4 regions of the Oceanobacillus sp. E9 genome follow, and region 2 is predicted to be linked to each of the others. Evidence: riboswitches for the same ligand, from Rfam matches in the RefSeq annotation. Region 2 holds a riboswitch; each other region holds the start of a gene.
The links. Region 2 has a riboswitch for S-adenosylmethionine ahead of AQ616_RS11795 (Fur-regulated basic protein FbpA). Riboswitches for the same ligand answer to the same signal wherever they lie in the genome.

Region 1 (7,715 bases), 220 kb from region 2:
TTGTTGTAAGTATAGAGCTTTTGGTAATTACCAAATAAAGCATTATATCCCGAATATAAGGATTTGTCTTGTTCTAAATCAGATAAAAAATGTGTTGAATCTATTTCATAATTTAAAAAATCAACAGGTATTTTTCCTCTTGAATATTTGCCTGTTTCAGGAAGTGAAGGGTTTCTGTAATTGGTAATTGCTGCAATTTTTCCTTTTTTTGTTATACCCAACCATGTACCTTTTGATTTTAAATCTCTTCCTGCTAGAATTTCTGGAGCATCATCCCAAAATGTAGCTTTTGCAGTGGGGCGATCATAGAATTCATCACGATTGGCAATCAATATAAATGGATATAGTGAATGTTTTTGGATAGCAAAAGTTATTAAACACATAATCAAACCTCCTATTCATAATTATAAATGGAAAGGATTGATTTTCCTAAAAATCAGATTGATATAAGTAAAGCTGTTGACAATTAATGAGAAACTGATAATAATAAATTACAATACAGTTGAACGTTTAACAGAGGAATAGTATGTAAATATCGAATGAAAGAGATCGGAATTTATTAGCTGAGAGATTCCGTCATTGCTGATTTATCAGAACCTACCTTTGGAGTCTCATGCAAACATGGGCGTTTATCCAGCGTTAATGGAAGAAGTGAGATGCAAGTTCGATCGCATCTAAATTGTGGTGGTACCGCGGAAGAAAACTCTTTCGTCCCTTTTTGTTAAATTGGGATGAAAGGGTTTTTTCTTATATCTGAGAATAGACATCTAGAGAATAATGAGGAGGAGAAGAATATGAATAAAAAGAGGGTAGTTATAAAAATTGGAAGTAGCTCACTGACGAATGAAAAAGGCGAAATTGATCATAAAAAATTAGGAGATCATGTAAATGCGTTAGCTATGTTACATCAACATAATTTCGAAGTGATTTTAGTTTCCTCAGGAGCTGTTGCAGCTGGGTTTCGAAACCTAGGATACTCTTCTAGGCCTGTTACATTAAAAGGAAAACAAGCATCTGCGGCCATCGGTCAAGGTCTATTAATTCATACTTATATGAATAAGTTTATGGAATACAATATTCGATCTGCTCAATTATTATTAACAAGGACTGATTTTTCGATTCAAAAACGGTATAAAAATGCTACTTCTACTATGTTGGAGTTATTAGAACGAGGCGTTATTCCGATTATTAATGAAAATGACACAGTTGCAGTTGATGAATTAACGTTTGGGGATAATGATATGCTTTCTGCTTTAGTTAGTGGAGCTATTCATGCAGCTCAATTAATTATATTAACCGATATTGATGGAATTTATGATAAACACCCTGGTAAATATGTGAGTGCGAAACGCTACGACACAATTGATTTAATTACTGACGAAATGATACAGGAAACAGATGTATCGGGTTCGAAATTAGGTACTGGGGGTATGAAATCGAAACTGATGGCAGCAAAGGTTGCTACTTCTCTCGGAGTCCCTGTTTTTATTGGTAAGGGGGAAGGAATATCTAAATTACTAGAAATAGTTAATGGTAATGGAGAGGGTACTTATGTCAAAAGTGTTCGAAGTAAACAAATTCCCATTCGCAAGCAATGGATTTCTCTTCACTCGACATTAGAAGGAAAACTACTTATTGACGATGGAGCTACCCAAGCGCTTATGTATAACGGAAGTAGTTTGCTGTCAGCTGGTGTGGTAAATATTCAGGGGGATTTTGAAGATGGAGATGTTGTAGAAGTTTATAATCGAAGTAAATTATTAGGAAGAGGACAAGTGAGCTGTTCATCGGAAGAGCTCAAAGCAGCCAAAACATTAAAAAAAGCAAAACAGGTGACGCAACTTTCTGCTATTGAGGTTATTCACAGAGATTCGTGGGTTATGGTTGATCAAATAAAGGAGGAGTTACTATGAATGAAGTGATAGAGAAAGCTAAGAGTGCAAAACAAGCAAGTTATCAAATGGCCCTATCTACAACTGATGACAAAAATGAAGCATTACAATTAATATCTCAAGCAATTCTAGATAAAAAACAAGAAATAATAACAGCAAACGTCCTGGATATAGAAGAGGGAAAGAAAAAAGGTTTATCTGATTCGGTTATCGATAGAATTAAATTAAATGAGGAAAGATTACAAGATATAGCTGAAGCAATTTTACAGGTAACTATATTAACTGATCCTATTGGTGAAACCCTAGAAATAATAGAGAAAGACAATGGTTTATTTATTACGAAGAAGCGGGTCCCAATTGGAGTTATTGGAATGGTTTATGAAGCTAGACCTAATGTCACTGTTGATGCAGCTTCACTTGCAATAAAGACAGGAAACGCAGTAGTATTACGTGGTAGTTCTTCAGCTATACATTCTAACAAAGCACTTATTCATGTAATTCATGATGCATTAACTTCTAGCTCCATACCAAAAGAAGCTGTACAATTAATAGAAGATACTAGAAGAGAAGTAGCGAATCAACTATTTCAATTAAATGAATATCTGGATGTTTTAATACCAAGGGGAGGAAAACAATTAATCGAAACAGTGGTAAAACAATCTACGGTACCTGTTATTGAAACCGGTGCAGGGAACTGCCATGTTTATCTAGATGAATCTGCTAAAGTAGAGATGGCAACGGAAATTGTTTTGAATGCAAAACTACAACGACCATCAGTATGTAATGCAATCGAGTCATTAATTATTCATAAACAGTGGTTTGAAAATCATGGTTTAGAACTATTAAAAAGCATGCAATCTCATGACATAACAATTCACGGGGATGGATTCGTTATGGAGAGATTTCCAACTGCTATAAGAGCAGAGGAAAAAGATTGGGAAACGGAGTATTTAGCAAGTGAAATAAGTGTAAAAATAGTTGGTTCAGTATCAGAAGCGATCGCCCACATCAATCGATATGGTACACGTCATTCGGAAGCTATTATAACTGAAAACAAGATTAATGCTGAACAATTTCAACTTCAAGTTGACGCTGCAGCAGTTTATCACAATGCTTCAACTAGATTTACAGATGGATTTGAATTCGGATATGGTGCAGAAATAGGGATTAGTACACAAAAATTACATGCTCGAGGTCCAATGGGGCTGGAAGCATTAACTTCAACTAAATTTGTGATTTCAGGCTCAGGCCAAATTCGCAATTAATTAAAACTCCAAACTACTTTCAGCTTATATAGGAAGTCTAATAAGTAGTTTGGAGTTATTTATAGATTTTATTAAGCTTATCCCCAAATCTCTTTGGAGAGTTCAACGATATAACGTAATTTATTCCACTGATCTTCTTCTGTTAATTTATTTCCTTGATGTGTTGATGCAAATCCACATTGCGGACTAAGCGAAATTTGATCTAACGGAATATATTGTGAAGCATCTTTGATTTTCTTAATGATCTCTTCTTTGTCCTCTAGCACACCGAATTTAGAAGTGATTGCTCCAATTACGACTTGTGGTCCTCCATTAGGTATATGAGCTAAAGGTTCAAAGCTGCCTGAACGATCATCATCATATTCTAAGAAAAATCCGTCCACTTTTTCATTAGCAAATAAGGTTGGGGCAATATGAGCATAACTGCCTTCGAATGCCCAAGTAGAACGATAGTTTCCTCTACATAAGTGTGTAGTTACGATTAAATCATCTGGTTTATTCTCAAGTACACTATTTACAACATATAAAGATAAATCAATCAACTCTTGACGAGATAAATCTTCTTCAAATGTTATTAACTCATCTACGTTCAAGCCGGCAATGTATACATCATCCAATTGCAGGTATCGACATCCAGCTTCGTAAAATGCTTGGATTGCATCTCGATACGTAGTGATAATGTCTTCTGCATAAGATTGAATATCTGGATAAACTTCTGGGTTGCGTGTTCCTTTGTGAAATAATTGATTTGGACTAGGAATGGTTTGTTTTGCAACAGCACGCTCCCCTACTATCTGTTTAAATTCAATGAAATCTTTGACAAATGAATGGTCTGTTGGAAAACTAATCTTTCCGTTATTACGAATGTTATATCTCTCTGTTTCAATTCCTTTAAATAAGTAACCTTTTTCTGGAATATATCCTTCAATACCATTCAATTCTTCTAAAAAGTCCGTATGCCACCATAAACGACGGAACTCACCATCCGTAACAGCTTGTAGACCTATTTCAATTTGTTTGTCTACGATCCGCTTGATTTCTTCTGTTTGAATGTCTCTCAATTCCTTTTCTGAGATATTTCCATCCGAATAATTTTTTCTAGCCTGATGCAAACGCTCTGGTCGTAGCAAACTACCTACATGGTCTGCTCGAAATGGTGCTTTGATTATTGTTTTTGTCATTTTTCCTTCCTTCTTTCTCCATTAAATTTTGTTTAGTCTCACAGAGTAGGGTCTTGCTCTATGAAACTAACATATGACAGTTCTGTACAGAGAATAGGGGAAAAATAAATACCCCCTTCTACAAGTAAGAAGAGGGTACAGGAAACCGTACGATATACTCTTCTTATCTTCTAGCATTTACGCTACTGGAATTGGCACAGTACTTAAATAAGTCTGTTGCCGAGGCTTCCTTGGGCCAGTCCCTCCACCTCTCTGGATAAGAATTGTCATATTTAATTAATAGAAATTTTATAAGATATCGAATAGGATGTCAATAGTTTTTTAATAAATATTTATCGAGTATGTAAACGACAGTAATTTAACTACCATTCTTTCGAGGAAGAATAGATATCTCAAAATAAAAAGTATCTTTTTATGTTATTTGCTTTTGATGTATTTTTAGTTCCTTTGTCTTGCAATTCCATCTTGGAACGATAAAATAACAATATGCTCATTTATACATTGAATGGTGTTAGAAAGAGGTATTTCATGCTAAAGAAAATGACAGAAGATATATTTCAATTAGTAGTGCGGTTTAAAGGTGCAATGGGGGAAGTGAATTGCTATTTAATAAAAGGAGAAAAAGGATATACTGTCATAGATACCGGTATTTATGCCACGGAAACTAAGGAAACTTGGAAGGCGGTTTTGGATAATTATCAAATTGAAAAGCTGATATTAACGCATACTCATGAGGATCATATAGGATTAGCAAAATGGTTTCAAGAGGAATATGCCATCCCCGTCTTTGTATCTAGACGAGGATATAAAGAAATGCTTAAGGGAAAAGATCGGAAATCACATATGGAAAGAATGAAATCACTAATTAAACGTCATGGTACACCGCCATTACCGTTAAAAATAAAGGATTTTTCTTTTATCTATGATTTTGAACCAGACGGATTTTTTGATGATGGTGATCAAATCATCTTAGGTAATCAGCCTTTTCAAGCAATTTGGACACCTGGACATGCTCCTGATCACTATTGTTTTTATAATAAGCAAGAAGAAATAATGATTATAGGTGATCATGTGTTAGAGCATCTTTCACCAGTGATTGGCTTATGGATGGGAGAAGAGTTGAACCCATTAAAGGACTATTTACCATCTTTATTAGAATTACAGGAATATCCGAGTAGATTAGCATTACCTGGTCATGGAAAAGAGATGGAAAATTTATCAGAACGAATAATGGAAACTTATAATCGACATCTCTTTCGTCTTGAGGAACTCAAACAACTTTTATCGGACAAACCGATGTCTGCTTTTAAAATAACAACTAAAATTTATGGACCTATGAAAGGGACAGCTTTTGTCAGTCAGTTTATGGCGACATTAACTCGGTTAATTTATTTAGCGGAAAATCAGGACATACGAAGTATAGAAAAAAACGGCAAAGTACTTTACAAGGCGAAATAAACGATATAAGTGAATGTTTAATGTTAAGTTTGAACGGTTAAAATGATAGAACGCAAAGATAGGAGAAATAGATATGTATAAAAATTCAGAGCGCTTTATCACAGCATTTAATCGTATTGACAAAGCATTAAAATCACAATTAAACAAAAAAGAAATGGGTTTCTCTAGAGCAGTGCGAGTTCTATCAGACTCTAATGCTACGATAAAACGATACTACGAGGATTTATTGGAATTTGCTGAACTCAGAAATGCAATTATTCATAACCGTATCGATGTTTCCTATGCGATTGCAGAACCTCATGATACAATTGTGGAACGTATCGAAAAAATAGAAGAAGATTTTACAAGTCCAAAACAAGTAAAGAATGCATTCATAAAACAAGTTGTTACATTCCAATTAAACGATTCTATGCAAAAGTTACTTCAAGTAGTAAGAGATAGAGGATTAACGAAGTTACCTATTTATGAGAATCAAGATTTTAAAGGATTAATTACACACAAGGGCATTGCTCGATGGATAGCAAATTCTATGAACGATGGTCAACAAATAACGGATGCAACTGCTAAAGATATTTTAGAATACGAAAAATCAGATAATCATCTTTTTATAAGCGAGGAAATGTCCGTATATGAAGCTGCTGACGTATTTACAGAACAAGTTGAAAAAGGTAATCGACTTGCGGCTTTGCTTATTACAAAAACAGGGAAAGAAGATGAAAAGTTGGTAGGCATTATTACCAATTGGGATATCATGGAGATATAGGGGGAGTTTTGAATGGTTAAGTTTGCAGCAATTGATTTTGAAACAGCAAACGAAAAAAGAAATAGTGCTTGTTCTATAGGTGTGGTAATTATGAATGATACTGAAATTATAGATGAGTTTTACTCACTAATTAATCCATTAGCCCCATTTCGTTCACGCAATATATATGTTCATGGAATCACCGAGGAACAAGTTCAAGAAGCACCGACTTTTGCTGAACTGTGGCCCACATTATCAGCATATTTAGAAGATACGATACTTATTGCACATAATGCAAGTTTTGATATGAGTGTCTTACGTCAATCTTTGTATAAATACGATATGCCATGTCCAAATTATATGTCGCTCTGTACGGTTAAAATCTCCCAATTAATTTGGCCGCAATTAGAAAATCATAAACTACATACAGTTGCAAATTACCACGAGATACCGTTAAATCATCATCATGCGATGGATGATGCCCGAGCATCTGCAAAAATCTTTTTGGCAGCCTTAGCAGAGCAGAAAATAGGCACAACTGAAGAATTCATAGAACGATGGCTCGTTTCCAAAAGAGCAAAAACAGCTAGAAAGCAAAAAGCTACAAAATCAACCAAATTATATTTCTAATTTATATAGGGCCAGGACATAACTAACAGTCTTGATTGTAAGACGGATGATAGCTAGAATAAGCTTCAGAAATATACGGAGACTCCTTGAAAATCAAAAAACGATTTTATGCGTGCTGTCGAGGTCTTCCTTGTCCTCAGGAAAGGAGGCATTGTTGAGACCCGGAGTGCAAAGTATCCGGAGGTTCGCCAGCCGCCTTAGCATAAGCGGAGTATATTTCTGAAGCGGATTTTAAATATCCAATCATTTGGATTTAAGTTTTGCGTAAACTCTTTTTTTGCAATAGGCCTATGTAGATCACAAAATAAAGTGACAACCTCATATATCTGAATTATAATAATAGTTAAATAATTATACAGGGAGTGAGGTCATTGGAATTAAATCAAATCGATACAGAGTTAGATAAACTAATTAACCGAGTACGAAGAAATACATTAGGTGATTTATTAACAAGAACAAGAGAACGTTATCCAGACAAAAATGCAATCGCTTACAAAAACAAAAGACTAACCTATCAAGAGCTTGATAATCTTGTAAATCAAACCGC
Region 2 (7,715 bases):
TCCACTATTTCTGCTGTCGTACTTGGATTTACAACTTTATTTATAGAGCTGACGATTATTATACATGCAAAAACAGCACTTCATTTTACGGAAACTTCAATAGGTATATTGCTTTCGTGCGCGGGAATAGGGAATATTATATGTGTACTAATCATGCCAAGATTTAAAAGAATCAATTGGTTGTACCTATTAAGTAGTCCGCTGATGATTTCATCGTTAGGAATATTATTATTAACTTCACATCAGTTTATTATCATGTGTATTGGAATGGTTATTTTTGACGGGGCATTATCCATGGCTTTTGTAGTACAAATTACTGTTCAGCAAGGGATTACGCCAGATCAACTCATTGCTAGAGTTCGAAGTGCAATCATTGTACTTAGTGGAGTTGCTACAATTATGGGTACGCTTTTATCAGGTTTAATTTCAGAATGGGATTCTAACTTAGCCTTAATTTTAGGATTTATTATTTTGTTATTGTGCGGGATATTCATTTTAAAATATAAACAACAAGGCGTTACGATGAACAAAATTCAACCAATCTATCATAGAGTTAAAGAGTGAGTCAATTGATTTTCTAACTGCCCTGGATAGTTACACTTAGTTGTACAGATTAGTTAAGGTCAGTTTAAAGAACAAATTGTCCAGTTACACCTTTACAATAAACACCCCAAAAGTTAGATTTTCACTCTAACTTTTGGGGTGAACTACATAACTGGACCTTTTTTGTATCCTTAAGGCTGAACTATTCCAACACCCGCAAACTGAGAAACCATTGCTTTGACATCTTGTACAGGAGTTAAATTGTAATTATAGGATACAGTGTAAGTGGTTGTTGAAGTAGTTGGCTGACTTCCTGTGCTATTTATATACAAGTTGTTGGAAACATTCCAATAGCCAGGTTCGTCGCTGTACCAATAACCTAAAGGATCCTTAGAATTTTCGAAGACATTATTTTCTACAAGCAATTCTGCACCCATCCGTGCATTAATACCGGTATCAATGATCCCTTCGAAATAATTATTGTAAAGGTGCCCTTCTCCATAACGGAAAGCAGGAACACGTGAATTCAAATTTTGAAAATGGTTATGATGGAAAGTGATGTTACGATCTCCATCATCACTATCGGAAGAGCCCATTAACATCGCTTTCCAGCTGTCATGGACATAGTTCCAGGAGAAGGTAATATTATGTGCATTTTTCTTTACATCAAATAACCCGTCATAATAATCTTTGTCCACATTTAAATCTGCATATAGCTCATTATGGTCTACCCAGATATTATTAGATGGTCCTTCAATACTAATAGCGTCTTTATCACCAGCTCTTACTTCGTGAATTGTGAGATTTCGAATGATCACATTATCTGCCCGCCATACTTTAATGCCGATACCGTCAAATTCGCCATTCGTTCCAACTCCAACAATCGATACATCGGAAACATCTTTGATATTGATTTTACTATCCGAAGTATTATCAGGTGTGATCGTTCCATCTACATAAATTTTTAATGGAGTGTTATCGTCTTTATCCTTTAAGGCTTGAATGATTTGGTCACCAGTGGAAACAGTTACAGTATCTCCTCCTTCACCGCCTGTTGTGCCACCATCAAATGTAGCAAACCCGGTCATACTGAAATCAGGAGTACTCGCAGAGACAGACTGAAAAGACAAACCTAAAGACAATATAACAATAAGACTTAATAAAAAGATTTTTACATTTTTTCTAATCAATTCTTCCACACCCTTTTAAGATTTTATATTTAGTCTGCTTATCCACAAAGTCCTACATCATCCCTCCTTTTTAAAATAATATCTAAACCTTATCACGAAAACGCTTACTTAAAAATAATCATTTATTCATATATTAAACATTCTGGTTAGTTTATACTAAATAAAATCCAATAAATACAGACTATATTTACTATAAAAAATAGCTAATTACCTCGTTTTTTAAAATTTATTATTTGTTATAGAAAGTTTATTTTTAGAGAATCTAATATAATGATTATAGATTTTGTCTTTGATTAATATTTTTTTTACAGTAATTTACTAATTATAAAAATGAGAGAATAAATTAACTCTGGACACAGTCTCATTGGGTTTTACACCCGCTATTTTAATTGGCCAATAAGAGAGAAAAATTAAAAGAATCGTTGATTACGGTCATTGAAGAAGTCGTTATTCAAGAAGTATTTAAAATAATATTGACCATCTGTACTAAGTAATGCTACTGCATTAGTGGATGATTTGTAAGTTACACCTGTAAAATCAGTAATTTCTTCACCTTTAACATTTGTCCCCCTTTGACAACGCGGTGGCTGAAGCGACATTCAAAAAGATCAAAACAGAATTTGTATATATACAGTTAAGATAGTAAGAAACATACTAGGTATTTTTCAAAGAAAAAATAAGCATTGGTATGTCAACACTAAAATGGACAAAAAGTTATAGGGGTAGATGAGATGTTTAAATTTCACTTTAAATAACCTAGCGTTCCATGAATTCGAATGTTATTACACCAATGAAAATAATCATTAAGTTCAAGAACAAGATGTTCAAGAGAAGTGAAATGAGCTCCGTCCATAGTAGTATGCTTCAGTTATTAATATAAGTTTACAAGCCCTCATTTTATCTGTCCGATTTAGTGTAGCTTATCCAAAGGTACCTCATAGGCGAGATGAGTGCCCAGAATTAGAGGGTGCAGGAAAGTATGGTAACTTATAGGCGAGATGAACGCCCAGAATCAGAAGGAATAGAGAAATAAGGTACCTCATAAGCGAGATGAGTGCCCGAAATCAGATGGATCAAAGCAGAATGGTGCTAATAGACAAGATGAGTGCCCGGAATTAGACGTTACATGGAAATCTGGTAGCTCATTGATTGGTAGGGAGATAATCCGTTTGCTTAAGTAAAAGAACTACCTTCCGCTTCAAAGGAAGGTAGTTCCATTCATTATTTATTCAAATTTAATCTTTTCGTTTTTCCCCGCGATGGTTCCGAGTATTGCTATACATAAAGCAACAATCATTAAAATAACCAAAGGAATAGTCCATCCATTGGTCCATTCTGAGATGAAACCAAGTAGTAATGGTCCAAGTGCAGCGACCATATAGCCGACCGATTGTGCCATACTTGATAGTTGTGAAGATTGAGCCACTGTTTCTGTACGAAGAACAAAAAACATCATCGCTAGACTAAATGCTGTCCCAGCACCGACTCCAGTTAACAATAAGAAAGCTATAATTAAGTTAGATGATGATGTAAATGTTATTCCAAGCAGTCCACTAAAAAATAGAAGTCCTGCAATGCATCCAATTATTCGTTGATTATTCATTTTTCCTGCAATGATTGGCGCGACAAATGTCGTTGGAATAATTCCCATTTGTAAAATTGCAATAAACCAACCTGCGTCACTTTCAGAAAATCCTTTTGCTAATAAGATATCTGGAAGCCAAGTAAACAGACTATACGGAATGAATGATTGAAAACCCATAAAGAATGTTACTGCCCAAGCTATTTTCGACTTGAATAATGCAGTAGGAGGTTGGCTCTTTACATCTACAAACACCTTTTTCCGTGATGAACGAATCATGGGTAGTCGTAATAATAATATAATTACTGCAATCAAGGAAATGACGCTCCATACTTGCATTGCGTTGCGCCAATCCAATGAAGGAAAGGAAGTAATAGGGACAGATATTCCTGAAGCCAGCGCTCCAAATAAATTCATGGTTACAGAATAAATACCAGTCATAAGTCCGATACGATATGGGAAGCTTGATTTGATTAGTCCTGGCATTAGTACATTTCCCACCGATATTGCTATCCCCAGAAGCAGTGTGCCGAATAGCAACATGGATATATCACCAATTGATCGAATATATATACCTATGGATAATACTACCATTGCCATTAATAACGTAAATTCCATTCCTAGTTTTCTAGATAGAGTAGGAACAAATGAAGAAAAAATTCCAAATGCTATTAAAGGTAATGTGTTAATTAAACCGATCATGGCATTTGTTACCTCTAATTCATTTCTAAATATTGGAATTAATGGGCCAACGGAAGTGATGGGGGACCGTAGTGTTGAAGCTATGAAAAGAATCGCTAAAATTAATAGAAATGTATAATAACGCTGTTTTGTCGAATTTGAAATACGTTGCATGGTGTTTCTCCTTATGATTAATCTTCGTTAGCTAATATATCAAAAGTTAATTATACATAAATTGATCATAAGGAGAAAGATAAAAATTATTGATTATTTATTCTGAGTTTTAAAGGATTTAAGCCAAAAGGTAACCAAACACATATTACAACTTATGGTAAGTATGGGGCAATGACTAACATGATGATAGAAATTGATATTAAAAAAGTACTAACTGTTTTTGATAATTTTACATTTTTATCACTTTTATAAAATCCAGAGAATTGTAATTTGTTCCGATATAATACAAAAATAGAAATAATGATACCAATACCAGCAATTAATCCTCCATAATAATTATCTAATTGAATACCGATGGATGAATAGATAAACATAATAGCTTTATTGAAAATAAATCCCAATAGACCAAAAATTATGAGTATACGGATGATTTCTAAAGTGAATTTCATTTTCGGCTCTCCTTAAATAGCTATAAAGTTCTACAATAATCTAAATTGAGTATTTATTAAAATTTTGCGTCTATTATAAATAAATCTACGTCTATTTAATAAAAGGGGGAAAACTAGCAATGGCAATATTAAATCTAGCAAGTGTAATATTAGGGATAATAGCATTAATTCTTCCCGTTATCAATCTATTATCCACACATAAACATAAATTGAAAAAAATTATTCTAATGTTAGTAAGTCTAAGTGCATGTTCTATTGCAATATGTTTTCAGTTATTTTATCAGCATCACCTCGTGAAAATTCAGGATTGGTCAGCTTTAATGGATGTTTCAGGTAGCACAGTTTTGATATCTGCAATACTATTGGCTTTAACGGTTACTTTAAATATTTCTTCCATTTTTGGGATGAGGGAGTCATGATAAACAAAAAGCTTGAAGCAGTGTTTTTAGATAGGGATGGGACCATTGGTGGAGATGATAAGGTACATTATCCAGATGACTTTAAGTTGTTTACGAATTCGAAAAAGAATATAGATTATCTTAAACAATTTGTTCAAGTGTTTTCATTTACCAATCAACCAGGTATTTCATTGGGAGAGGCGAGTAAAGAAGATTTCTATAAAGAATTAATGGGATTTGGTTTTGATGATGTATTTCTATGTCCACATCATCATAAAGAAGGCTGTAAATGCCGAAAACCTAGTACTGGTATGTTAAAAGAAGCTACTTATAAATATCAGTTAAATTTAAATAACTGTGTTGTAATTGGCGATAGATGGAGTGATATGGTAGCAGCTTCCAAAACAAATTCAGTAAAGATATTAGTAAAAACAGGGGCAGGAATGTCAACGCTTCATGACCATTTTGAAAAACTAAAAGAAATTGAACTTGATTTTGTTGCAGAGAATCTTACAGAAGCAGTAAACTGGATTAGTAATCGATATCACCTATCATAGAAAAATGAATGAAACAAATCAATTTATGATATATAGATTGCAGAATTAAATCGCAGTAGACAAATCGGATTAATGAGTTTATAATTAAGTTTATAAAAATATACTTATCAAGAGAGGTGGAGGGACTGGCCCGTTGAAACCTCAGCAACAGAGTGCATCTATCTGTGCTAAATCCTGCAAGCATTAGCTTGAAAGATAAGTTGAGGTTATCGTAATATACAAATTCTCTCTTCTTATCTTTGCCATGATCATACTTATAGAAGAGGAGGATTTAAATATGGCTTTCTGGAATGAAGATGAATCAGAAAGAAGAAAAAACGAATTAATTGAGAAATTAATTGCATCTAATCATTTTAAAAAAGGGAACAAACATCTTTATGAGCTTACTACCGCAGAGTTAGAATACGAATACTTTAAGCTTCAATTTAATGATCACCCACATGCTGGTAAAAGTGCCATTCATTGGGAGAATTTCTAACTATATGTTGATAAAAACATCACCCTCGCATTTGCGAGGTTTTTTTATTCCATTTTTACATCAAATGTATTACTCATAGCAAATTACTTAATTATCAATTACTTTTACATAGATAGTGTCTATTCCGACTGGCGGACCAATCTCTCTGACTTCTCCAGTAAATCCGACTTCAACTTTATCACTTACTTCAAAAGTAATTTCTTCTTCTACAGATAAATCAACAGTTACTTGATTTCCAGAATTTAAAATTGACCCTTTAGTTACTTTAACAATAGCAATATCATTGTTTATTGTCTGTATATTTCCAATAAGGCTATCCTGAGTTTAAAATTTGGCATTTCGAATGTTATTAATAGAAGTGCTATCACAAGAACTGGAAAATACTAACATAAATATTATACTGATGTAATTTATCATTATTCTAAAAATCTTCATATACAATCACACCCCTAATAGATATTATATATTATTAAATGAATGAGAATTATGTATTTTTCTGAATTGAATGATAAAATGGAGTGTAGTCTGTTGGAGGTGACTGGTATGCAAATAAACTTTAAATCAATACATAGTGAAGAGGATGTTAACTTAATTTCCACATTATATAGTAAAGTTTGGAGACAAGATTCTGAAGGGATATTCCAACGAATAAAGAAACATATGGACTATGATGGTTTTCAAGGGCATATGATTCTATCGGAAGAAAATAAGTTAATTGGTTTTGCTTATGGTTATTTTTCATTGAAAGGTCAATATTACCATGATCTTATTGCTAATCATCTGAATCAACAGGAGTATCAAGATTGGCTCTCCAACTGCTATGAAGTTGTTGAAATAATCGTGGACTCATATTATCGAAAGTTAGGATATGGAAGAGAATTATTAGACAGTCTGTTAAAAGGTGCCAAAACAACTACAGCAATTTTGACAACACAACAAGATAATATGACTGCTATACAATTTTATAAGAACCAGCATTGGGAACTAGTAAAAGAGCAATTTTATCCAAATGAAGATGGAAAAGCATTTGTGATTTTCGGTAAGAGACTAAAAAGACAGTAAAGCGAGGTAATATATGATTCCGCTAGTTTATGATCAATTAAATAGGTTTGGTGAAGACGATACATTTTTTCTTTCCCTATTAAAAGAGATAAAAGGGAAAAATCTAGCTGATCTAGGTTGTGGAACAGGAAGGCTCACCTTACATTTTGCTAAAGCAGGATTTGATATAACCGCAATCGATCCAAATAAAGAAGCAATTGAGCTTGCTAAGACGAAACAAACATCCAATCAAGTTGAATGGATTATTGGAGATAGTGGGGATCTAAAGACAAACACATATGATGTGGTGATTATGACTGCAAATGTTGCGCAAGTGTTTCTTACAGATGTGGATTGGGAGCAAGTAACAAGTGATGTTTTTCGTTCATTGAAAGAAGGCGGTTCTTTCATATTTGATACACGTAATCCAAAGGCTGAAGTGTGGAAAAAATGGATGGCAGATAAAACACCCGATATTGCAACACATCCTAAGACAGGAGAAGAATTAGAAATTTGGACCGAATACGATGGAATGGACGAAAAACAAATATTTACGTTCTATGAAACTGTAAAAAGTGTTAAGTCTGGAGAGGTTATCCAACGTGAAAAACTGCAATTGCGA
Region 3 (7,715 bases), on a different contig from region 2:
GTAGTAAAATATTTCCGGCTTTACAATTTATTTGATAAGTATGAGATTTATCTATTTAATTATATAGTTACATCAAAAACGAAAACGGCTTTCTCGGTGGTGTAGTCGGATTCATGAGGAGGATCATATCTAAGGCGCTGATATTAGGTAGGTTATCGATAAATTGATGCATCTCTGACTCTGTTTGGAATTGAAAGGCTTCTAACTGCTGAATTGGTTCAAACTTACCCTTTGAATCGTTATAGAACAAGCGATACAGGTGTAATATATAAGCATCGGTCTGTTCAGACAAACCAAGGATTCCTAGATTCTTTTTTATCTCTGAGAAAAAAGTAATCTCTACTTTTCTATCCTGAAGTAGTTCTGTTGGAATGGCGATATTATTTTCATTATTCATCATTTCACTCCTCTTTTCTAGTACTATTGTCTCGCTTAGTGTGAAATTGTGCAACAAATAATAAGAAATTTCTTATTAATTTATTTGTTTAAACTATAGTAACAAGCTAAACTCCTTATCATTTGTTGTTTTAAGAACGTTGCAGGGATGCTGATAGGGAGTTGGATTCCATTACGGAATGTGATGATCGATTTTCCTTGGTCATTAGTAGTTTGCGGTTGAATGGATTGAACATGGTGATAGAAAATCCAGCTACACTCATTATTAGTCGTAGCATAGGTGGGGAAAGCAATAATTTGTTGGGAGACGCTGATTACTATAGGCACTTTTCGTTTGAAACCAGTGTGATAGGATGTAGCAGTTTTTCTGCCTTCATAAGTGGAATAATGATATAAGCATCCTTCTTTAATGAGTTGAAGAGGGGTTTTCTTATGCTCTATTGATTTCTGTTGCTCGAGAATAATAGAAGAAACATCAGGTCTATATGTAGGGTAAATAGCCATAGTCATAGAGGAGATACCATTAAAAGTAGATGGAGTTATTCTAGATTTTCTTCCTCTAGTGATTGTTGTTTCTCTAATTGGTTCTCGAGTTCTTGTAATTCACGAAAGAGCTGGTTCATATCTATATCGGTTGCTTTCCAAAATCCATACATGGTTGATATTAAAGGAGTTTTCTCTCCTCTTTCTACTTTTCCGATGTGTTTGTCATCGGAATCACTAATTTCCGCTACTTGTTCTTGTGTTAATCCTTTTTCTTCTCTAGCGTTTCGCATTCGTATTCCCATTGTTTTACGTAATTCTTCATTAAATCGCAAGTATAATCTTCCTTTTTTAAGAAAAATTATCCTGTTCAGCAAAGGGGAAGAACACGTCCTGCAAGACCCTTTTTGTGTGTGGAAATGATAAAACAACGGTATAATCATTGTCTAATTAAAGTTAAAATAAAAATATCAACAAATAGGAATCATATAAAATTGGGTATTCGGATTTTATGGTGAAAAAGGGGGTTACTTCAAGATACCTGTAAAATATACGGTTATCGATAATAAGACAACCAAATTGTTAAAAGCTTAATTTCTCACTTACAACATTGAGAATTAGACTTCTATTCTTTTCTTATCACGCCCGATCGTATTATGGATTAAGCGATTTGTCAGTGGTTAACGTCCTAAAGGCTTCCCGGTCTAACGGTTAGTAGTATTTTAAACGTCGAAGAAGCAAACCTTCTTAGCGTGAGAAATCCGAATTTTTTGATGTTACACTCTACTCAAAGTCATTTAGTTGGTTTTGCTGTGGCTTTAAAATAAGATTGATCATTTTAAATAAAGTTCGATTATTTGGGATGAAGTGTGGATATTTGTAAAATACTGACGCTGACGTAATGTAAAAAAGGAAGGCAATAACTACAGGGAAGTATCCAAAAAATAGCAATCGATAAGAAACCACATTATTTGTAATGAGGTAAAATAAAAGTGGATTTGAAATTCTTTAATGAAGGAGAGATGAGATATGGCGAATATTGAGCATCTACAAAGTGTGAATGTTCCAGCGGAGCTAGTGTACGAAACATTGACTACTGAGAAAGGCCTTTCGGAAATATGGACAAATGAATTAAAAGTTAATAATCACATAGGTTTTATAAATGAGTTCCGATTTGGTGAAAATGACTTAACAAAGATGAGAATTGATGAGCTTGTTCCCGATAAAAAAATTGTGTGGCAATGTGTTGATTCGGGAGATGCAGAATGGATAGGTACGACTATTTCTTTTGATATCGAGGAAAATAATGGGAAGACATCAATCACATTTCGGCAGATGAATTGGAAGGATGTTACCACATGTTATCGCATTTGTAATTATAATTGGGCTATTTTTCTGTATAGTCTTAAACAGTATTGCGAAGAAGAAGTAGGTATGCCTTATCAAAAACGAAAGTTCTAGTTATCATTGAAAGGCAGAGGATAGTAATTCTAAGGTTCAAGCATTCTACCAAAGAGTACAAAAGCAAGGATAATAACTTGCAAGAAAAGGATTCCTCAATTCAATTTAAGGACACTAATGATTAATCTGACGTTATAAATAAAATCCCTTATTGACAATTAGTAAAAACCGTAATAGTATGATAATTAAAATTAAATACGCTAATATCTCTTATTGAGAGTGGCTGAGGGACTGGCCCTGTGACGCCCGGCAACCGTTCATCTTAATTCCAATGATGAATAGGTGCTAAATCCTGCAAAATACGGATAGTATTTTGAGAAATAAGAGAGGTGATGAATGACTTACATATTGTTATGTTATGCCTCTCGAGTTCAAATCGGGAGGCATTTTTAGTTTCCCAAAAAAATTTACACCATGAGAAAAGAGGAAGGGTTTATGTCCACATCTATTGTTAAAGGAGCTCCTGGTCATTATCGGATTGGCTCTGATGTCTTAGAGGAAATTCCTGTACTCCTTGAAGAATTATCAGTTGACTGTATACAAGTTATCGCAGGGAAGAAATCATGGCAGGCGGCAAAGCCGTATTTACCTTATGTATTAGTGGAGCAAGTAGAACCGAATATCATCTTTATCGAAGGTCATACCACGCTAGAAAAAGCAGAGACCATAGCGAAACAGCTTCATCAACATTCTGTGGAAGCTGTGATTGGTATTGGCGGCGGGACTGCGCTCGATATTACGAAGGCCGCAGCTGTGAAAGCAGATGTTAAATCGATTTTAATTCCGACGATTTCTGCGACTTGTGCTGCGTGGACACCGCTTAGTGTTTTCTATGACAGCGATGGGGCATTTACACATTATACGGATTTTCCGTTGGCGACGACGCTTGTCTTAGTAGAACCAGCTATCATTGCACATGCCCCAATAGAATATTTAAGGGCGGGGATAGGTGATACACTGGCAAAATTTTATGAAGCAGATGCATTGATCGAGAGTTTTTACCCGAATGAAGAAGCGCCTGTACCAGTGAAAGTTTCACAATTTTCTGCGGGGATTTGCCGGGATGTACTACTGAAGGATGGAAAGGCTGCACTGGATGCCGCACGCACTAAACAAGTTACGCCTGCATTTATTCGAGTTATCGAGGCGATCATCATCACGGGTGGAATGGTAGGCGGATTTGGCGATAAAGCAGGGAGAATTGCCGGTGCGCATTCGCTACATAATGGATTAACGGAAGCAATCGAGGCAAAAAACTTCTTACACGGAGAGCTCGTCGCATACGGAATTCTTGGCCAATTGGCATTCGAAAACAAAGAGGATGAGCTTTTGCGTCTACTCGATTTTTACGATCAATGGCAATTGCCGTCTAGTTTACAAGGAATCGGCATTGATGTAACCAATACGGAGCTCGTGGAGAAAATCATTCAGAAAGCAATTCTGCCGCAAGAGTCGATTCATTTTATGAATAAGGAAGTTACGGCGGAATCATTAGCTGGTGCGTTACAGCAAGTAGAGAAATATAATCAAGCCTATTACACGGAAAAAAGAGGAGAGAAAACATCATGAAAAAAGGATTATTAATAGCGATCGTATTTTTAGCAATATCATTATTGGCTGCGTGTGGCAGTGAGGAATCTAGCGGGTCGGGTCAAGGATTGTACGATGATGAAAAATTAGTCATCGGTGTAACGGCAGGGCCACATGAAGAAATTCTTGAAAAAGTAACGGAACTAGCAGAAGAGGAAGGCATCGAAATCGAGTCAAAGGTGTTCACGGATTATGTTATGCCAAACGTTGCTTTAGCTGAAGGGGAGATTGATTTAAATATCTTCCAAACAGAACCGTATTTTAATGCGTTTAAAGAAGATAGAAACTTAGATTTAGTGAAATCATTTGATACCGTTACTTTCCCGATGGGGATTTATTCATTAGATGTCGATGATGTGTCTGAATTACCTGAGGGATCCACCATCGGACTGCCTAGTGACCCTACAAATAGTGGTCGTGCACTTTTACTATTTGAACAAGCTGGTTTAATTGAGTTGGATTCGGAGACAGGAATTAATTCTACGGTTCGTGACATTGATAAGAATAACGGCAATTATGAATTTGTGGAACTAGATTCTGCGCAGATTGCACGTCAGTTAGAGGAATTGGATGCAGCTGCGATTAATACAAATTTTGCTATCGAAGCCGGATTTACCCCTACGGAAGATTCTATTTATATTGAGCCGAAAGATTCTCCTTACATTAACCATGCTGCGGTGAGGGCAGAAAACGAAGACGATGAAATCATCCAGAAACTAGCAGATATTTATCGTAGTCAAGAAGTCAAAACATTCATCGAAGAGGAATTTGGCGGATCGCTCATTCCTTCATGGTAAGGGAGTAAGGAAATGAGCGTAACGGAAGGAGCATAAACATATGATTGAATTAACGAACATCACAAAGACTTTTTCAGGAAAACAAGGAGATATTCATGCATTAAAAGATGTTTCTTTATCCGTTGGAAAAGGCGAAATCTATGGCGTAATCGGCTATAGTGGCGCCGGGAAGAGTACATTGATTCGTTGTGTGAATTTACTGGAACAGCCGGATCAAGGATCGGTAAAAGTAAATGATGTAGAATTAACCACGTTAAAGGCAGGAAAACTCCGAGAGACCAGAAGTCATATCGGGATGATTTTTCAAGGGTTTAATCTATTAAAGACAGCAACTGTCTACGATAATATCGCTATTCCGCTGAAATTAACTGGCCTCGATAAACAGGCAGTAAAGGAAAGGGTGCAGAAATACTTGGATATCGTTGGCTTAGCCGACAAGCATGATGCATACCCGTCAGAGCTCTCCGGTGGGCAAAAACAACGAGTGGCGATTGCCCGAGCATTGTCTCATGAGCCAGAAGTTCTGTTAAGTGATGAAGCGACAAGTGCACTCGATCCAGATACAACAGAGGCGATCCTAGATCTATTATTACGAATAAATAAAGAACTCGGAATTACGATCTTGCTGATTACGCATGAGATGAATGTCATCCAGCGAATTTGCGATCGGGTCGCTGTCATGGAAAATGGCGAAGTGATTGAGGAAGGCAATACTAAAGATATTTTCATTTCACCACAGCAACGGACAACGAAGCGGTTTGTGAACAGTTTATTCTCGCATGACATTCCGGATGACTTAGTAGATCGATTGAGTGAGAATGGCCAAGTAGCTAAATTATCTTTCTTCGGAGAATCATCGGGAGATCCGGCGCTTGCGCTCGTAACGAAAAAATACAATATCTATCCGAATATTTTGTCCGGTAGTATTACACGAATTAAGGAAGAAGCATTTGGTCAGCTACTCGTGCACTTCAAAGGGGAACAAGCAGAGATAAACGATGCGTTTCAATTTTTACAAGATCAACAAGTACATGTGGAAGGAGTGACGTTCGATGGAGAAAATCAACGCGTTTCTTGATGCATGGGGTTCGGATTTATGGACGTCGACGATTCAAACGTTTCAGATGGTCGGTATCTCTCTTGCTATTTCAGTCTTGATTGGGTTACCTCTCGGCATTCTACTCGTTTTAACCAGACCAGTGAAAGCACTCAGTAATAAACTCGTTTATAATGTGTTGAATATCGTCATCAATATTATTCGTTCGGTTCCGTTTATCATTCTATTATTCTTCATTCTGCCTTTTACAAAATTTATTGTCGGAACATCGATCGGCGTCAAAGGCGTTATCGTTCCATTGGTCGTTTATACGGCGCCTTATATCGCTCGGTTAATGGAGTCTGCATTACTGGAAGTTAACCGTGGTGTCATTGAAGCATATGAAGCGATGGGGATTAAAACGAGACATATCGTGTGGCATGTACTTGTACGGGAATCTCGCTCCTCTATTGTTCTCGGGTTAACAATTGCGATCATCGGACTAATCGGAGCATCTGCTATGGCTGGCTTAGTTGGCGGTGGAGGCCTTGGCGACCTCGCATATCGATATGGTCACTTACGATATGAAGTAGATGTGATGTACGTAACCGTTATTCTGCTGATTATCTTAGTACAAGGATTACAATCACTCGGCAATTACTTTGCTGCAAGATTGAAAAAAGATTAATATAATTTAACCCCAAACACCTCTTTTTTGGACTTTCATCATTTCGATTATAAGAATGAAAGAACCAAAAGGAGGTGTTTTTTGGGAAGAAAACCGATGGTGATAAAGGAAATAGCTTCGTATCTTGAGATTTATCTCGATAAGTTTGGGGGTGCGGGTGAAGGTGTTCGTAGAAATGTTATACTGTAAGTAACAAATTCATAGTTAAAGAGAGGCGAGCGAATGAAAATCAAAATGATCATTTTTCTAACATCTTCAAAAGAAAAAAATAATTGTGGTCAAATAGTAATGAAAACATTTGAATCAATGATTCGCCCTGTTAAAGGAGATATTATTGACGATCCCGGATTTGACTCAAGATTTCATAATGGCTATGAGGTTGTAAAAGTTACTATAAATTATACGACAAATGAGTGCTATGTCTCTCTACATCCACTAGCGATAGAATTAGAGGATATTAGTATCAACGACTATATAGACAAACTTATGGCAAATGAATGGAGTATTGTTTCAAAAGAAGAATTATTAGCTTAATGGGATTTGTTTAAGTGAAGAGGATTGAATAATTGTTGATTAAAAAAATTTATAGTAAAGATTGAAACTATTTGGCCCTTTACCTCGTTTGAACATAGTAACGACAGAGGGGATAAGAAGACGTGTGAATATATTATGAGTCAAAATTAAATGGTTTTAGGAAGGTGATGAGAAATGGGATATCGTAAAGCATTAGATAAATATATTGAAGCAACTAACTCACATGATTTTAATAATGTAAAAGCAGTACTACACCCTCAAGCAGTATACTGGTTTACTGATCAAAATTGTATTTCCAATGAGCAAATCGGGAGCTACTTTATGAAATCTTGGGATACTATTAAAGAAGAAGTTTACTCTGCTACAGATGTCCAATGGATTGCTGCAAGTGATCAAGTCGCTACTTGTATTTATACTTATCATTACGAAGGATATTATCTTGAAGAGTTTGTATCTGGTAGTGGGAGGGCGACTAATGTTTTTACATTGCATGATGGTGAGTGGAGATTAATACATGAACATTTAAGTAGTTTATAAGGATATTGTTTATTACATTATCTAGTGCCATGATAGGACAACAGATACAGGAAAATATGGATTCATCTATTGAAAATGAGTATACATTTCTATTAGCATTGTATTGTAAGAAAGGACAAGATGATTAATTGAAAACTAACCAAATTTTAATGTTTATTATTTTGCTAATGTTCATATCAACCTCATAAATATT
Region 4 (7,715 bases), on a different contig from region 2:
CATATTGTTTCGCTTCTTCTGACCACCATCCAGAAACAACATTTAGCGTGAATCTTCCTCCACTTAATTGGTCAATATTAGCAGCCATTTTCGCAATTACTGCTGGATTGTGATATATCGGTCTAACCGCTGTCATAATTTCAATTTTATTTGTTACAGCAGCTAACCCGGCTGCTGTTGTCCAAGCTTCTAAAGAATTCGCTTCTATCCCTTTAATATCATTTAAATATAATTCAGCAATTAATGTCGTATCATAGCCCCATTCCTCAGCATGCTGAATTACCTGTTTCGCATATTCAAACGTAGGAGGCATCTGCTCATCTTCTACATTACGAAGCCAACCTCCAAAAATCGGCAACCAAAAACCATACTTCATTTTCATCCCCCATGTCTATAGTTGTAATAATACTAAAAAAGCCCTTTCCTTAGATAAGAAAAGAGCTCTGTCACCGTCTTCTCTTATCTACCAAGCATAAAAATGCTTGATGGATTTGGCACAGTATTCAAACTAGAACCTGTTGCCGAGGCTTCTGTGGGCCATGTCCCTCCACCTCTCAGGATAAGATATTTCATTATTTAGTTTGTTTCAACGATAATAATACAAGCTGATAGAATTGTCAATTAAATTTCCTCACAAAACAAAGTTGACTTATCGGGATTGATATATTAGAATATATAAAAAATTAATACATCTTATCAAGAGAAGCCGAGGGACCTGGCCCGTTGACGCTTCAGCAACCTCTAATTTCATTAGAAAGGTGCTACCTCCAGCAAGTTATATTTCTTGAAAGATAAGAGCCCAGATTAAAAAAAATCCGCGACGCTCTTATTTGTTAAGCTTATCGCGGGTTTTCTTATATTCTAATTTATTTTCAAAGGAGATAGGTAAAATGAACAACATTGTGACATTGTCCGGCAGCCCCTCCGAACTATCTAGGTCAGAAAAGGTCTTACATTATTTAGGTGATCAACTAATCCAACAGAAATTTTCTGTAACCCATATTTCTGTTAAAGATGTGCCGTATGAAGATTTATTTACAGGGAATTTTCAAAGTGCGGCTATTAAGAATATAACCCAAAAAATCCAAGTGGCAGATGGTGTCATCGTTGGTTCTCCTGTCTATAAAGGAGCATATTCGGGTGTTTTGAAAGCTTTAATTGATCTATTGCCCCAGGATGCACTTAAACACACACCAGTCTTACCAATTATGACAGGGGGCAGCCCTGCACATTTATTAGCGGTTGAGTACACATTAAAACCTGTTCTCGCAACTTTAAAAGCACATAACCTCAAAGGATTATATTTTTTAGATGAACAAATAGATAAACAACACGAAATCCCTATTATCGATAATAATATCTTACAACGAGCAAAGAAACAGGTGGACTATTTTGCACAAATGGTTGAAGGAACTTCGACACAAGCATTAACAACTTATTGAGGAGACTTTAATCAATGAATAAACGAATTTCTTTAACGTTTTTGATACGATGTATCAATACTGGTCTATGGAGACATACCCAGGACCAATCTCATATATACAAATACAGTCTTCCACCAAACACAATTATAATAAAGTAGAAAAGAGACTAGGAACATTTATTCTTTGTCCTAGTCTCTTAAAGTTTAAGAATGGAATTAATTATTCTCCTATTACACCACACGCAATACGATCTCCTGCGTCACCAGATGGTTGAGACCTATAATCATCTGGACCGGAATGAATCATTAATGAGGTTCCTTGCTCTGTATACAATGTATTCTCCGTATCAGCTTGTAAAGTCACCATTGGAGCATCAACTTCTGCCTGAACGGTTCCGTCTTCATTTACGGTGATGTTCTCTAAATCACCTGCATGAGGTCCTTCTGGATGATTAAATCCGTGCTTAGCATTTGTTGGGTTATAATGCGAGCCAGCTGATTCAAAATCTGGCAATTCACATTTACCTACTTCATGAATATGAAAACCATGTTCTCCTGCTGGTAAATCTTCACCCTCTAATGAGATATGAACTCCTTCTTCACCTTCTGTTAATGTAGCTGTTCCAACAACTTGTCCTTCGTTATTTTCTAGTGAGACTAAAACCTCTTCCTCTGCAGTTGCATTCGATTCTACTGCTTCCTCACCCTTATCCTGATTTTCTTGCCCTGTTTGATCATCGTTACATGCTATCAGTAACAGGGTAATTAACATAAACGACAATACATATACCCATTGTTTTTTCACTATGTTTACTCCTTTCGTTGAAGATATGAATATATAATTATTACCTATATCTATCATTCACAACTTAGCTTAGATTTAAACGCGAAATTTGGCATAATATGTAATTGTAAAATCCATTATAATTATTTAAAAAACTCCCAAACTATTCGTTTGGGAGTTTTAGATTCCTATTTTAAGCAGCTACTGTTGTTTTATTTTGTTTCTGTTTTCTATTTTTCCAAGTTTGTTTCATATATGGCATTACCCAACGATCTAATCCGTATTTACCAGCATTTGCTCCAGCTACGATGATGAAGATTGTCAGTAACACCATCTGTGCATTGGTGCTGACTGTTCCACTAAATAAGAATGCGAAGTTCATGGTGATACCCATTAAAGCAGCGAAGTTTGTGAATAATCCAAGAATTAATGCTATACCTACTAATACTTCTCCCCACATTACTAAAACTGTAAATAAATCGGCATTTGGTAGAGCAACTGCTTCTAAAAAGGCACCCCACCAAGCTTGAACTGTTGGATGTTCACCACCAGTTTGAGCAACAGCTCCTTGCAAGAATCCACTCGCATCAAATTCTCCCCCCATTAATTTACCTAAACCACTGGTTAACCAAACATAACCTATATACACTCGAATAATTGTCCATAACCCTGCAGCTACTTTATGATTTCTAATAAAATTCATCATTGCCTTTTCACTCCTTATTTGGAATTAAATGAATTAATAACATTTGTTCAACATTTCACATATTGTTTTATAGGATATCCTTATCACACTTTTATAATAGCACCTTCTTGTTATTGGAACCACATTTCGTGAATGTTTTCACATATTAGTAACAAAGTAGTGAATACTTTTTGAACAATTAAAATTAAATTGAAACTTTTCACATAAGTAAAGCGTACTTATACTATCGATGAATAAATTCAATCAAGGAGGTAATTGAATGGAGCCTTTATTACATGTTCATAACTTGAAAAAGTCTTTTAAAGATAAACAAGCTTTAAAAGGAATTTCATTCGAAGTTCACCGTGGTGAAATCATGGCTATTCTTGGTCCTAATGGTGCAGGAAAATCTACTACAATTCGTAATATTATGGGAATTATGTACCCTGATAGTGGAACTGTTCAGTTTAATTATAATGGGAAAGGAATACCTAAAAATAAAATCGGATATTTACCTGAAGAGAGAGGATTGTACAAAAATGTAAAAGTCATGGATATTCTATTATATTTAGCAGATTTAAAGGATTATCCAATTCAACAAGCAAAAGAAAGAGTACTTTATTACTTAAAAAAATTTGATTTAGAAGGAAAAGAAAATGTATCTATAGAAGAATTGTCCAAGGGGATGGGACAAAAAGTACAATTCATTGGTTCAATTATCCATGAACCTGATTTATTAATTTTAGATGAACCTTTTTCAGGATTGGATCCGGTCAGTCAGGACATTTTTAAAGACGAGATCTCACAACTTGCCGCTAACGGAACAGCAATCTTACTTTCCTCTCACCAAATGAATTTGGTAGAAGAAATGTGTGATCGATTGTTTATGATCCAAAACGGACAAAAAGTAATATATGGTACATTAGATGATGTGAAAAAACAATATGCTAACTTTAAATGTACAATTTCAGGGAAAAATAGCACCGAACAGCTGCAAACAATTCCTAACGTTGACCGAATTGAACAAAATGGAGATACGACTATTCTCCATCTTAATCAAGATGTAAATCCACCTCTTTGGTTACGTCAATTACCTGAGGATTTACATATTTCAGAACTGAAGCTTAATCGTATCTCACTCCACGAGATATTTATTGATATCGCTACCAACCAACATCTAATAAAGAAAGGAGAAGGTGAGATTTATGTATAATGCTTGGAAAGTTGCCAAATGGGAAATAAAACGTAATCTAAAGAATAAAACATTTGTGATTGGTCTATTTATCTCTCCTCTTTTACTTCTTTTATTTTATTTCATCGGTAGTCTATTTTCAGATTCAAATGAATCCGAACAAATGACAGTATATGTAAATGATCAAATGGAAGTATTTTCAGAGTTTGAAAACATTGTAGATCAGCAAGGATTGGATTGGCAGATAGAATCTACAGATGTAAGTCAAGCAGAACTAGATGAAGTCGAAGAGGATAATACTGCATATCTGTTTATTTTTGAAGATGCAATACAGTCAGGTTTTGTCCCAATGCATTTAAGCGAAGATATTGATCCTGCTTTTATTGGCCAAGTCCAATCGTTAAGTGCTCCGCTCCAAGCAATGAGAGCTACAGACTCTGGACTCTCTAATCAAGAAGCTGAGCAGTTATTACAACCAGTTGTCTTTATAGATGAGACAACGATTGATGCAAATGAAGAATCGGAAGCAATGGCGGATACCCTTCAACAAATCGTACCAGGTATTTTCGCAGGAGTAATTATGCTTTCCATTGTGTTTACTGGAATGGCGATTTTCCAAAGCGCTTCGCAAGAAAAGAAGGATAAAATCGCAGAAATCATTTTATCTTCATTAACTCCATCAGAACTTATGCAAGGAAAAATTATTGGTTACTTTGTACTTGGATTAATTCAAGTTGTCGTATTTATTGGTATCATTCTTCCAGTTGCTGTATGGCAACTCGATATTCCTCTTTTGGAGTATATATTCGTACCTGAAACCATCCTATTAGTATTTATTGCTCTATTAAGCTATTTAATGTTTGCTGCTATTTTTGTAGGAATTGGTGCAACAATGGCTGATGTCTCTACCGCTGGAAACTTCCAGGGCATGGTAATGATGCTTCCATTCTTACCATTCATTTTAGCCGGTCCAGTCATCAGTGATCCAAATGGGATTGTCGCAACTGTAAGTACGTATATACCTTTTACTTCTCCTGGGGTACTACTGTTACGGCTTACCTTTTTAGAAGAGTGGCCATGGATAGAAATTATAATTGCATTAGCCATTTTAATTGTGAGCATTATTATATTTATGAAGCTAGCAGGTAAAATCTTTCAAGTTGGTATTCTTATGTATGGTAAGAATGCAACGCCTAAAGAAATTTGGAAATGGATACGAGCGTAAAATAAAAAGTGTGAGTGATTTCCATAGGGACAGTCTCATCTATTCCCTGCTGGATTCACTCACATTTACATTTTCATAGTAATGAATTTTAAAAGTGCAAGATATAGATAGTAAAAATTATTCTGAATGATCAACAAATAGTTCTCCTATTTGCTCGCGTTTTTCTTGTGCTTTAGCGTGGAGAGGTGAATTGCGGATATTTGATTCAATTTCCTGATACTGTTCCTTCGACGTATAAGCTCAAATAGCTGTTATTTCTGTTTGCTTTTCATTCACCCACCTACCGATTAACTTACTTCCGTGTTCTAACTGATTAGGCAGTAAATATTTGTGAAAAAAATTATTAAAAACAGCTAAATTTTCGGATTTGATTTTGTATGTTTTCTTACGATAAATTATTTCCATTCACCTTTCTTTCATTTTATATGGAGTCGATACATATACTGCATATAAGAAAAATTAGAGCAAACCTTGCTAGCTAAGACTTTTCCTTGAAGCAACAAGGCTGAGACAAAAGTATAGATACGAGATCAGTAGGAGCAATTAACATTTTCCACAAGCATAAGTTTATCTAAGTCTTTGTCTGTTGACGCCTTGCCAATCGCTCACAATTCTTTTAAAACAGAATTATACGATGTTAACTTAGGTACGAGGTGCTTAAAACTGGACAAAGATATTACTCTAAAACAGCAGTCTATTTACACAAATTTATACCAAAAGACATTTCCCTTAATGAGGAGGATATACATGAGTGTAATTGTTTTTCACGGTTCAACAAGGGAGCATGGAAATACAGAATTATTAACCTATCGTGCTGTCCCAAAGGAAGTAGGTACACATATATATTTACGAGAGTACCAAATCGAGCCAATTGTTGATCAGCGCCATGATGAAGAAGGATTTGATAAAATAGAAGACGATCATCAATTACTGATTGATCAATTGTTGCAACACGATACGATTGTTTTTGCTACCCCTATTTATTGGTATAGTATGTCAACACCAATGAAGCTTTTTATTGATCGTTGGTCGCAAATATTAAGACATCCTAATTATGCGCATTTCAGAGAAGCTTTATCTAAAAAGGACGTATATGCAATAATTGTTGGTGGAGATACTCCACAGATTAAAGGTTTACCTTTAGTACAACAATTTCAATATATTTGTCAGTTTTATCAGATGAATTTTAAAGGATACGTTATTGGAAAAGCAAGTAAACCAGGGGAGATCACAATTGATCATCAGGCATTACAAGCTGCCTCCCACCTTTTACCTTCAATCAAATAATTTTTATTGATTTTTCTAAAGAACAATCCCCTATCCGTCGATAATAAGAGATGATTCTAAAATTGCTGGGACCTAAGTGAGAATCTAATTTCCTATAAGAGGGAAAAATGTAAGCTAATATTCCCTCTCTCGCGTTACTTTAAATAGGATGATGTATTTGTTTTTTTATAATTATGTTTATTCTCATTATTTTTAGGTTATCCTAAGACTATCATAGAATCTAGTAATCTCAAAAAGGGGAGGAACCGATGAATAAGAAAACATCTATTACAACATTATTTTGCATGGCATTGATGATTGTCATGTTTAGCTATTTAGTATCACCTGTTATCACTTATGCTAATGATACAGAAACATATGAAGTTAGCTCTTCTACTTTAAATATTCGTAGTGCTCCTTCTAATGATTCTAGAATTGTAGGTCAGTTTGTCAAAGGCAATCAGCTTACGACTTTTAAAGAGCAATATGGGTGGGTTCAAACTTATTATGGTGGAAAAGAAGTTTGGGTAGCGAAGCATCATTTAACGCCAGTTTCTACTTCTAGCTCAGCTTCTACTTCGCCTGAAATGAAAGAGAACTTAACTGTAACTGTTGCAGCAGAAAGTGTAATGATTCGTGCTGGAGCTGGTACGAATTATAAAAATACACACTCTGTCTATCAAGGTGATGAATTTGATGTGATTTCTTCTGAGGGTGATTGGTACCAAATTAAGTTACAAAATGGAGAAACAGGTTGGATTGCTTCTTGGTTAACTACAGAAGTTGGAGGAGTTGTTAGCGAGGAGACTTCGAGTAGTAGTCAAGAGAACATTAGTAATCCTCCACAACAACAACCAGCAAGTTCAGGTTCTCTAGCTGGTTATACCATTGTTATCGACCCTGGGCATGGTGGTAAGGATCCTGGGGCAATTGGTATTGGAGATGTTCAGGAGAAAGATATCGTGTATAGCACTTCCAACCATGTAGTGAATCAATTAAAAGAAGCTGGAGCGAATGTAATTACTACTAGAAGTGGCGATTATTTTGTTTCTTTAGAAGAACGTGTACGGATTAGTAATGACTATCAAACAGATGCATTTATAAGTATACATTTTGATTCATTCCCATTACTATCTGTTA

Region 1: linked by a shared signal. The riboswitch ahead of AQ616_RS10735 (5-methyltetrahydropteroyltriglutamate--homocysteine S-methyltransferase) and the one ahead of AQ616_RS11795 (Fur-regulated basic protein FbpA) in region 2 are both predicted to bind S-adenosylmethionine.
Region 3: linked by a shared signal. The riboswitch ahead of AQ616_RS02225 (iron-containing alcohol dehydrogenase family protein) and the one ahead of AQ616_RS11795 (Fur-regulated basic protein FbpA) in region 2 are both predicted to bind S-adenosylmethionine.
Region 4: linked by a shared signal. The riboswitch ahead of ssuE (NADPH-dependent FMN reductase) and the one ahead of AQ616_RS11795 (Fur-regulated basic protein FbpA) in region 2 are both predicted to bind S-adenosylmethionine.

The regions. Positions count from the first base shown of each region.
Region 1 covers NZ_LSNA01000007.1:220,132-227,846, forward strand. Annotated here, with positions in the region: gene AQ616_RS10720 (NRDE family protein) at 1-383, opposite strand, end outside; gene proB (glutamate 5-kinase) at 795-1,913, shown strand; gene AQ616_RS10730 (glutamate-5-semialdehyde dehydrogenase) at 1,910-3,157, shown strand; gene AQ616_RS10735 (5-methyltetrahydropteroyltriglutamate--homocysteine S-methyltransferase) at 3,235-4,338, opposite strand; SAM riboswitch class I at 4,499-4,601, opposite strand; gene AQ616_RS10740 (MBL fold metallo-hydrolase) at 4,867-5,796, shown strand; gene AQ616_RS10745 (CBS domain-containing protein) at 5,870-6,559, shown strand; gene AQ616_RS10750 (3'-5' exonuclease) at 6,572-7,168, shown strand; gene AQ616_RS10755 (acyl-CoA synthetase) at 7,540-7,715, shown strand, end outside.
Region 2 covers NZ_LSNA01000007.1:436,628-444,342, forward strand. Annotated here, with positions in the region: gene AQ616_RS11765 (MFS transporter) at 1-564, shown strand, start outside; gene AQ616_RS11770 (pectate lyase family protein) at 735-1,733, opposite strand; gene AQ616_RS19440 (hypothetical protein) at 2,144-2,332, opposite strand; gene AQ616_RS19245 (IS3 family transposase) at 2,476-2,601, opposite strand; gene AQ616_RS11775 (CynX/NimT family MFS transporter) at 2,959-4,170, opposite strand; gene AQ616_RS11780 (hypothetical protein) at 4,323-4,619, opposite strand; gene AQ616_RS11785 (hypothetical protein) at 4,739-5,038, shown strand; gene AQ616_RS11790 (HAD-IIIA family hydrolase) at 5,035-5,574, shown strand; SAM riboswitch class I at 5,676-5,776, shown strand; gene AQ616_RS11795 (Fur-regulated basic protein FbpA) at 5,852-6,052, shown strand; gene AQ616_RS11800 (GNAT family N-acetyltransferase) at 6,596-7,114, shown strand; gene AQ616_RS11805 (class I SAM-dependent methyltransferase) at 7,128-7,715, shown strand, end outside.
Region 3 covers NZ_LSNA01000001.1:480,781-488,495, reverse strand. Annotated here, with positions in the region: gene AQ616_RS02245 (hypothetical protein) at 68-397, opposite strand; gene AQ616_RS02240 (competence protein ComK) at 478-906, opposite strand; gene AQ616_RS02235 (helix-turn-helix domain-containing protein) at 936-1,214, opposite strand; gene AQ616_RS02230 (SRPBCC family protein) at 1,909-2,340, shown strand; SAM riboswitch class I at 2,548-2,667, shown strand; gene AQ616_RS02225 (iron-containing alcohol dehydrogenase family protein) at 2,776-3,909, shown strand; gene AQ616_RS02220 (MetQ/NlpA family ABC transporter substrate-binding protein) at 3,906-4,727, shown strand; gene AQ616_RS02215 (methionine ABC transporter ATP-binding protein) at 4,768-5,805, shown strand; gene AQ616_RS02210 (methionine ABC transporter permease) at 5,780-6,451, shown strand; gene AQ616_RS02205 (hypothetical protein) at 6,674-6,985, shown strand; gene AQ616_RS02200 (YybH family protein) at 7,160-7,522, shown strand.
Region 4 covers NZ_LSNA01000001.1:192,429-200,143, forward strand. Annotated here, with positions in the region: gene AQ616_RS00835 (LLM class flavin-dependent oxidoreductase) at 1-376, opposite strand, end outside; SAM riboswitch class I at 457-566, opposite strand; SAM riboswitch class I at 691-798, shown strand; gene ssuE (NADPH-dependent FMN reductase) at 891-1,442, shown strand; gene AQ616_RS00845 (superoxide dismutase family protein) at 1,644-2,228, opposite strand; gene AQ616_RS00850 (DoxX family protein) at 2,401-2,913, opposite strand; gene AQ616_RS00855 (ABC transporter ATP-binding protein) at 3,173-4,105, shown strand; gene AQ616_RS00860 (ABC transporter permease) at 4,098-5,309, shown strand; gene AQ616_RS00865 (flavodoxin family protein) at 6,057-6,596, shown strand; gene AQ616_RS00870 (N-acetylmuramoyl-L-alanine amidase family protein) at 6,845-7,715, shown strand, end outside.